3 regions of the Sphingomonas sp. Ant20 genome follow, and region 3 is predicted to be linked to each of the others. Evidence: riboswitches for the same ligand, from Rfam matches in the RefSeq annotation. Region 3 holds a riboswitch; each other region holds the start of a gene.
What was found. A riboswitch is a leader RNA that binds a small molecule or an ion and turns the genes downstream of it on or off. The one in region 3 is predicted to bind cobalamin.
Positions count from the first base shown of each region.

Region 1 (2,265 bases), on a different contig from region 3:
GATGGGAAGTTGAACGCAAAACTCGGGACGCCGTCGATCAGGTAATTGGTGATCGCGAACCCGCGCGAGAAGAACGACGGATCCTCGCTGCCGACGCCATTGACTGTGATGCCATTGGTCGCGGTCAGCGCGTCTTCCAGCGTAAACAAGTTCTGACCCTCGATCTGATCGCGATCGATCACGGTAATGGTGTTCGGCGTGTCCTTGAGCGGCGTCACAGTCTTGCCGACCGCACGACCATAGCTTTTGCCGATCACCATGATTTCGTCGGACTTCTGCGCATCGTCCGATCCGGAGGCCGTTTCCACGGTCCTTGGCTCCTCAGCCGGAGCTGGCAAAGGTGCTCCGACAAACGCTGCACTCGCCAGCAATATACTCGAAAAACTCATACTGAACCCCCCGTTATCGGGAGGCCTCTATGTCATATGCTGTTGCGAGTCACTAGCAATATAACGGTTTTGTCATGATCGTTGAGGCGAGCGCGAGCAGGCGCAAGTTTAACCTATTGAGATTCGCAAAAATATTATGTCTCACGAGGCTTATAGATCGCCGGCCGCGCCTGTTGATTTCAGCGCGCGATGGATAGCAATTCTGACCCAATTCCGGTCGTTCTAGACGCATCTGCCGCTTCCCAACTTCCGACATTCGTTAATGGGCACCGGCACTCTTTTTGGACCTTTGCAATCGTCGCGTCGACCAATTGCCGGATCGTCTTCGTCAGGATACATCATCCCCGCTGACCTGCTCCGCTGGAGACGGTCGGCATGATCGCGTCGGTGCCCCGGAAGGGGCTTAATAGGGAACGCGGTGAGGGTGGTTCGCCACCTGAAGCCGAGGCTGTCCCTGCAACTGTAAGCGGCGAGCGCGATGCATTTCGCTTCTTCCTGCAAAGGAAGGGGCAGCCACTGGGCCAGACGTTACGTCATTAGGGCCTGGGAAGGCCGTGCATCGTGCGAGGACCCGTGAGCCAGGAGACCTGCCGGCGTCTGGTCGCTCTTGCCTGGCCCAGGGGGTGGCCGCGGCACGGTACTCCGTCGAGCGACGACGTGTGCGGTGGGGACCGCACGGGCATGCGTGCCGGTCGCAATCGCGTCCGGCTGGCGCGGATGTCGGCCGTTCGCGGGAGGTCCCTGCCGGGTTCGCTAGACGCCCGGGGGATTACCGTAATGCCGTTCCTATTGTCTCGCCTCGCGCTCGCGGACGCTATTCTGTCGCCTGTCTTCGCAGCACCGCTCGACGCGCAGTCCGCGCCGGATCCCGATACCAAGGACATCCTGATCGTCGGACAGTATGCCCAGGACACGCTCACCACGCCGAATGGGACCGGCAGCCGCCTGGGCCTTACGCCGCTCGAGACTCCCGCTACGCTGTCGGTCATCGACGGCGCCACGATCCGCGCGCGCGGCGATATGTCGGTGATCGACGCGACGAGCCGCGCACCGGGCATCAGCAACGCGGGCAATCCCGGCAATGGCGGCACCGCACTCGCCGCGCGGGGGTTCAGCGGTCAGGGATCCGTGCTCCAGCTCATCGACGGCATCAGGCTGTTCCCGGCGGCCGGCACGATCACCTTCCCGACCGATCCGTGGATGGTCGAGCGGATCGACGTCCTGAGTGGTCCGGCCTCCGTGCTCTACGGCCAGGGCGCGCTGGGCGGCGCGGTGAATGTCCTGATGCGCAAACCCGATACGCAGCGGACGCACGTGGAGGGCGAGATCGGCTATGGGTCGCAGGACAGCTTCCATCTCGCGGCGGGCGCAGGGGGGCCGATCACCGAGCGCCTCTCCTACCGCATCGACGGCAGCTATCGCCGGTCCGACGGCTTTGTCGATCGCGGCCAGTCGCGCAGCCATGCCGTATCGGGCACGCTGCGCTGGGCACCGACCGACACGCTCGTCGTCACTGCGCGGGACGATTATGGCAACCAGAAGCCGATGCGCTATTTCGGCACACCGCTGATCGACGGTCGGCTCGACGACCGCATCCGGGAGCGCAACTACAACACACGTGACGGCTTTATCCGGTACCGCGACAACCGTACCAGCCTGCAGGTCGACTGGACGCCGAGCGATGCGGTCACCGTCAGCAACCAGGCCTATCGCCTCATCTCGAAACGCTCCTGGCTCAATCTCGAAAGCTATTGCTGGATCGCCGCGGACGGGGTCTGCGCCAACGGCAGCGGCAACACCGGCACACCCGGAGGCGTCCTGCGCACCGACATGACCGGCATCGTCCACGACCAGACGCAATGGGGCGACCAGGGCA
Region 1 is NZ_JRVI01000148.1:33,246-35,510, forward strand. Features, by position in the region: gene NI18_RS15715 (TonB-dependent siderophore receptor) at 1-308, opposite strand, end outside; cobalamin riboswitch at 758-999, shown strand; gene NI18_RS27210 (TonB-dependent receptor plug domain-containing protein) at 1,167-2,265, shown strand, end outside; gene NI18_RS27215 (TonB-dependent receptor) at 2,249-2,265, shown strand, end outside.
Region 1: linked by a shared signal. The riboswitch ahead of NI18_RS27210 (TonB-dependent receptor plug domain-containing protein) and the one ahead of NI18_RS26585 (hypothetical protein) in region 3 are both predicted to bind cobalamin.

Region 2 (2,265 bases), on a different contig from region 3:
CGGCGGATCGTGTCGCGCTCGAAGCGGACGCCACCGACGATCGAGACGTGCGTTCCGAGCTTCAGCCGGTCCTCGGCGAAGACCGCATATTCGGTCGTGCGCGTGCGATAGCGCGGTGCGATGCCTTGCGTGTCGATGATCAGACCGGGATCGAACGCGAAGGGATCGACCTCCGAAACCTGCGGGTCAGACCCGAAATTGTGGGAATATGTCAGTTTGATAAGGTTGACATCGAAGCCCATGACCAAGTCGTTGCCGACGCCATCGGCGATGCCCGTCCTGAACGTCACGCTGCCCTGGTCGCCCCACTGCGTCTGATCATGGACGATGCCGGTCATGTCGGTACGCAGGATGCCACCGGGTGTGCCGGTGTTGCCACTGCCGTTGGCGCAGACCCCGTCTGCGGCGACCCAGCAATAGGTTTCGAGATTGAGCCAGGAGCGTTTGGAGCTGAGGCGATAGGCCTGGTTGCTGACGGTGACCACATCGCTCGGCGTCCAGTCGACCTGCAGGCTGGTGCGGTTGTCCCGGTAGCGGATGACGCCGTCGCGTGTGTTGTAGTTGCGCTCCCGGATGCGGTCGTCGAGCCGACCGTCGATCAGCGGCGTACCGAAATAGCGCATCGGCTTCTGGTCGCCATAATCGTCCCGCGCGGTGACGACGAGCGTGTCGGTCGGTGCCCAGCGCAGCGTGCCCGACACGGCATGGCTGCGCGACTGGCCGCGATCGACATAGCCGTCCGATCGGCGATAGCTGCCGTCGATGCGGTAGGAGAGGCGCTCGGTGATCGGCCCCCCTGCGCCCGCCGCGAGATGGAAGCTGTCCTGCGAGCCATAGCCGATCTCCCCCTCCACATGCGTCCGCTGCGTATCGGGTTTGCGCATCAGGACATTTACCGCGCCGCCCAGCGCGCCCTGGCCGTAGAGCACCGAGGCCGGGCCGCTCAGGATGTCGATCCGCTCGACCATCCACGGATCGGTCGGAAAGGTTATCGTGCCGGCAGCCGGGAACAGCCTTATACCGTCGATCAGCTGAAGCACGGATCCCTGGCCGCTGAAGCCGCGCGCGGCGAGCGCGGTGCCGCCATTGCCGGGGTTTCCGGCGTTGCTGATGCCCGGTGCGCGGCTCGTCGCGTCGATCACCGACAGGTCGCCGCGCGCGCGGATCGTGGCGCCATCGATGACCGAGATCGTCGCGGGGGTCTCGAGCGGCGTGAGCCCCAGGCGGCTGCCGGTCGCATTCGGCGTGGTGAGCGTGTCCTGGGCATGCTGTCCGACGATCAGGATGTCCTTGGTATCGGGATCCGGCACGGACTGGGCGTGGACTTGTGCTGCGAAGACAGGCGACAGAATAGCCCCCGCGAGCGCGAGGCGAGACAATAGGAACGGCATTACGGTAATCCCCCGGGCGTCTGGCGAACCCGGCAGGGACCTCCCGCGAACGGCCGACATCCGCGCCAGCCGGACGCGATTGCGACCGGCACGCATGCCCGTGCGGTCCCCACCGCACACGTCGTCGCTCGACGGAGTACCGTGCCGCGGCCACCCCCTGGGCCAGGCAAGAGCGACCAGACGCCGGCAGGTCTCCTGGCTCACGGGTCATCACACGATGCACGGCCTTCCCAGGCCCTCATGACGAAACGTCTGGCCCAGTGGCTGCTCCTTCCTTTGCAGGAAGAAGCGAAATGCATCGCGCTCGCCGCTTACAGTTGCAGGGACAGCCTCGGCTTCAGGTGGCGAACCACCCTCACCGCGTTCCCTATTAAGCCCTTTCGGGGCACCGACGCGATCATGCCGCCCTGCTCGGATCGAACAGGTCAGCGGCGCCGGTCTATCCCGGTCAGGATCGTTCGGCAATCGTCCGGCGAGCGGCGCGATGGCGGCTCGATCGTCCTGCTCGATTGCTGTGATCCAGAAGCTCCGTTTGGCGCGATGCGCGTCCTCGATCAGGAGGCGGCGGTGCCGCACGCTCTGTGCGGGGATGCCACGCTGATGGCATGCAGGATTAAGGGATAGAGATGAAGAACGTGAAGAGCCGTCAGGCCGTGACGGCGATGCTGCTGGCTGCGACATCGGCTGGTGCCATGATTCAGCCAGTCGCCGCGCAGACGGTGGCGCCGGCCGAGACGCAGGCGGAAACCCGCATGACGACCGCGGCGGCCCCGTCCAGCGCCGGCAAGCCCGCGCTGGCGCAGGCCGGGGTTGCCGGCACCGTCGAAGCCAAGGGTGATTCAGCGAGTGTCGCCGCACCGCAGATGACCCGCGA
Region 2 is NZ_JRVI01000003.1:18,590-20,854, forward strand. Features, by position in the region: gene NI18_RS00830 (TonB-dependent receptor) at 1-1,310, opposite strand, end outside; cobalamin riboswitch at 1,559-1,799, opposite strand; gene NI18_RS26130 (hypothetical protein) at 2,018-2,265, shown strand, end outside.
Region 2: linked by a shared signal. The riboswitch ahead of NI18_RS00830 (TonB-dependent receptor) and the one ahead of NI18_RS26585 (hypothetical protein) in region 3 are both predicted to bind cobalamin.

Region 3 (2,265 bases):
GCTCGACATCGACCGCGGCGGTCAGCCGATGCCGGATGCTATCAGTGCCGAACCGGAAGGCGCTTTCGAACGATCCCTTGTACCGTCGTCCCTTGTTGCCAAAGCTCAAGGCATCGTCGGCCAGCGCCCGGCGTGTCGTATCGGCAAACTGGCCGCTGAGCGCATTCGTCCAGCGGCCATCCGCCAGCGCCAACTCCGCGCGGATGAGCCCGTAATGCGCCTCGACCGTGCTGCGCGCGCCTGGCGTATCGACGATCGTGCCGAACTGCGGGCCGCTCAATGCCGTGTCGTTGCTGTCGGCATCGGTATAGCTGTAGCGCCCGACGCCCGTGACCTTCAGCGTGTCGGTGGGCGACCAGCTGAGCTTGCCCGTCGCGCCGACGCTCTTCGCGCCAATGTCGCGCGATCCGCCCCGTGCGGTCGGCGTGCCGTCGGTGAGATAGGTCGAACTCGACAGCGCGTAGTCGAGATTGCCCGCTACGCCTGCGACCCGCGCGCCGCCCGAAAACGTGCCGAACGATCCCCCCTCGGCCCGCAGCGATACGCCCGGGGCTTCCGCGCCGCTGAGCGTGAGATACTGAATGACGCCGCCGATCGCGTCGGACCCGTACAGCGCCGATTGCTGGCCGCGCAGCACCTCGACCCGTGCCGCCTCGTCGGCAATCAGCGTGCCGAAATCATATTCGCCCTGATAGGGATCGGATACTTCGATCCCGTCGATCAACACCAGCACGTGATTGCCCTCCGATCCGCGGATCCGGACCTGCGTCGTCCCCCCCGACCGCGCCGGTCCGGCTGACCGCCAGCGCGGGGACGTCGCGCAGCACGTCGGACACGATCCGGGTCTGCCGCTGGTCGAGCGTGGCGGCGTCGAGCACTGTCACCGACGCCCCGAGCTGATCGGCGGGAACCGCGTCCCCCGATCGCGATGCGGTAACCACCAGCTCGGCGTCGCCCCCTGCCGCCTCGCCCGTCGCCGCGGCAATCGGATCGGGCTCGGCCGCGGCCGGCGATGCAAAGGCCGTGGCGGTCGCGAGAACCGCAAGCGAAACGAAAATTCTAGTCATGAAACGATACCCCCGGCGTCACGAGCGACCGGCCGGGGCCTGCCGTCCGATGCTACGGACAGCCGGCGCAACACTTGGGGTGCACGCCGAACCGCACCCGCCACGCGCGCCGATGCGGCCCCCGCCGCATGGTTCGTCGCTCAGACGGAGTACCGTGCCGCGGCCATCCCCTGGACCATGGCAAGAGCGACCGAGCGCCGGCAGGTCTCCTGGCTCGCGGGTCGACGCCCGGTACGCGACCTTCCCGGGCCCTGCGCTTACGCTCAGGCCTAGTGGTCGTCCCCTCATAACGAAGGAACATGCGCACCGCGCTCACCGCTTACAGTTGCAGGGACAGCCGCGGCATGAGGAGGCTCGCCTCCCGCACCGCATTCCCTTTGAAGCCCCGAGGGGCACCGACGCGATCTGCGACCCCGGCCTTCACCGGTTTCGCGGGGCGACGGTAGCGCAGAAAATTCCTGCCGCCAATGGGCCTAGAGTCTCGCGAGGATCGCCCGCGCCTGGCGCAGGTGCGGCGCATCGATCATCCGTCCATCAAGCTGCAGCGCGCCGGCCTCGGGAGCCGCCGCAAACGCTGCGACGACGGCATGCGCACGTGCCACGCTCGCCGCATCCGGCGTGAACGCGGCGTTGATCGTGGCGACCTGCGACGGGTGGATCGCCATCATGCCGGTGAAGCCGTCGCGGCTGCCGCGCGCGGCATAGGCTGCCAGCCCGTCAATGTCCGCGATTGCTGGATAGACCGTTTCGATCGCCGCTACGTCCGCCGCATGCGCGCCGAACAGCAGCAGCGATCGTACGAGCTTATAGGGCTCGGTATAGGACCCGTCGTCCTCCCGACTGGTCGCCGCGCCGATCGCCGCGGGCAGGTCTTCGGCGCCCCAGGTCAGGCCGCATAACCGGCCGTTGACCCGCGCATATTCGCCCAGTGTGAAGATCGCGGCGGGCACTTCGGTCGCGATCGGCAGGATCGGCGGACAGTCATCGCCATAAGCCTCGACCAGCGCGAGGACGGTCGCGGGTCCGGTCGCCTTGGGCAGCATGATCGCATCGGCGCCCCTCGCCGCAGCGATATCGTCGTCCAGCCACCCCGAGTCGACGGGATTGATCCGGACCATCCGCACGACGTCGGTGTGGTCCTGCAACGCGGCCCGGACCGCCTCGCGGGCAACAGCCTTGCGGGAGAGCGAGACCGAAT
Region 3 is NZ_JRVI01000029.1:47,369-49,633, reverse strand. Features, by position in the region: partial or broken gene NI18_RS06090 (TonB-dependent receptor) at 1-727, opposite strand, end outside; gene NI18_RS26585 (hypothetical protein) at 678-1,067, opposite strand; cobalamin riboswitch at 1,249-1,482, opposite strand; partial or broken gene NI18_RS06085 (CoA ester lyase) at 1,541-2,265, opposite strand, start outside.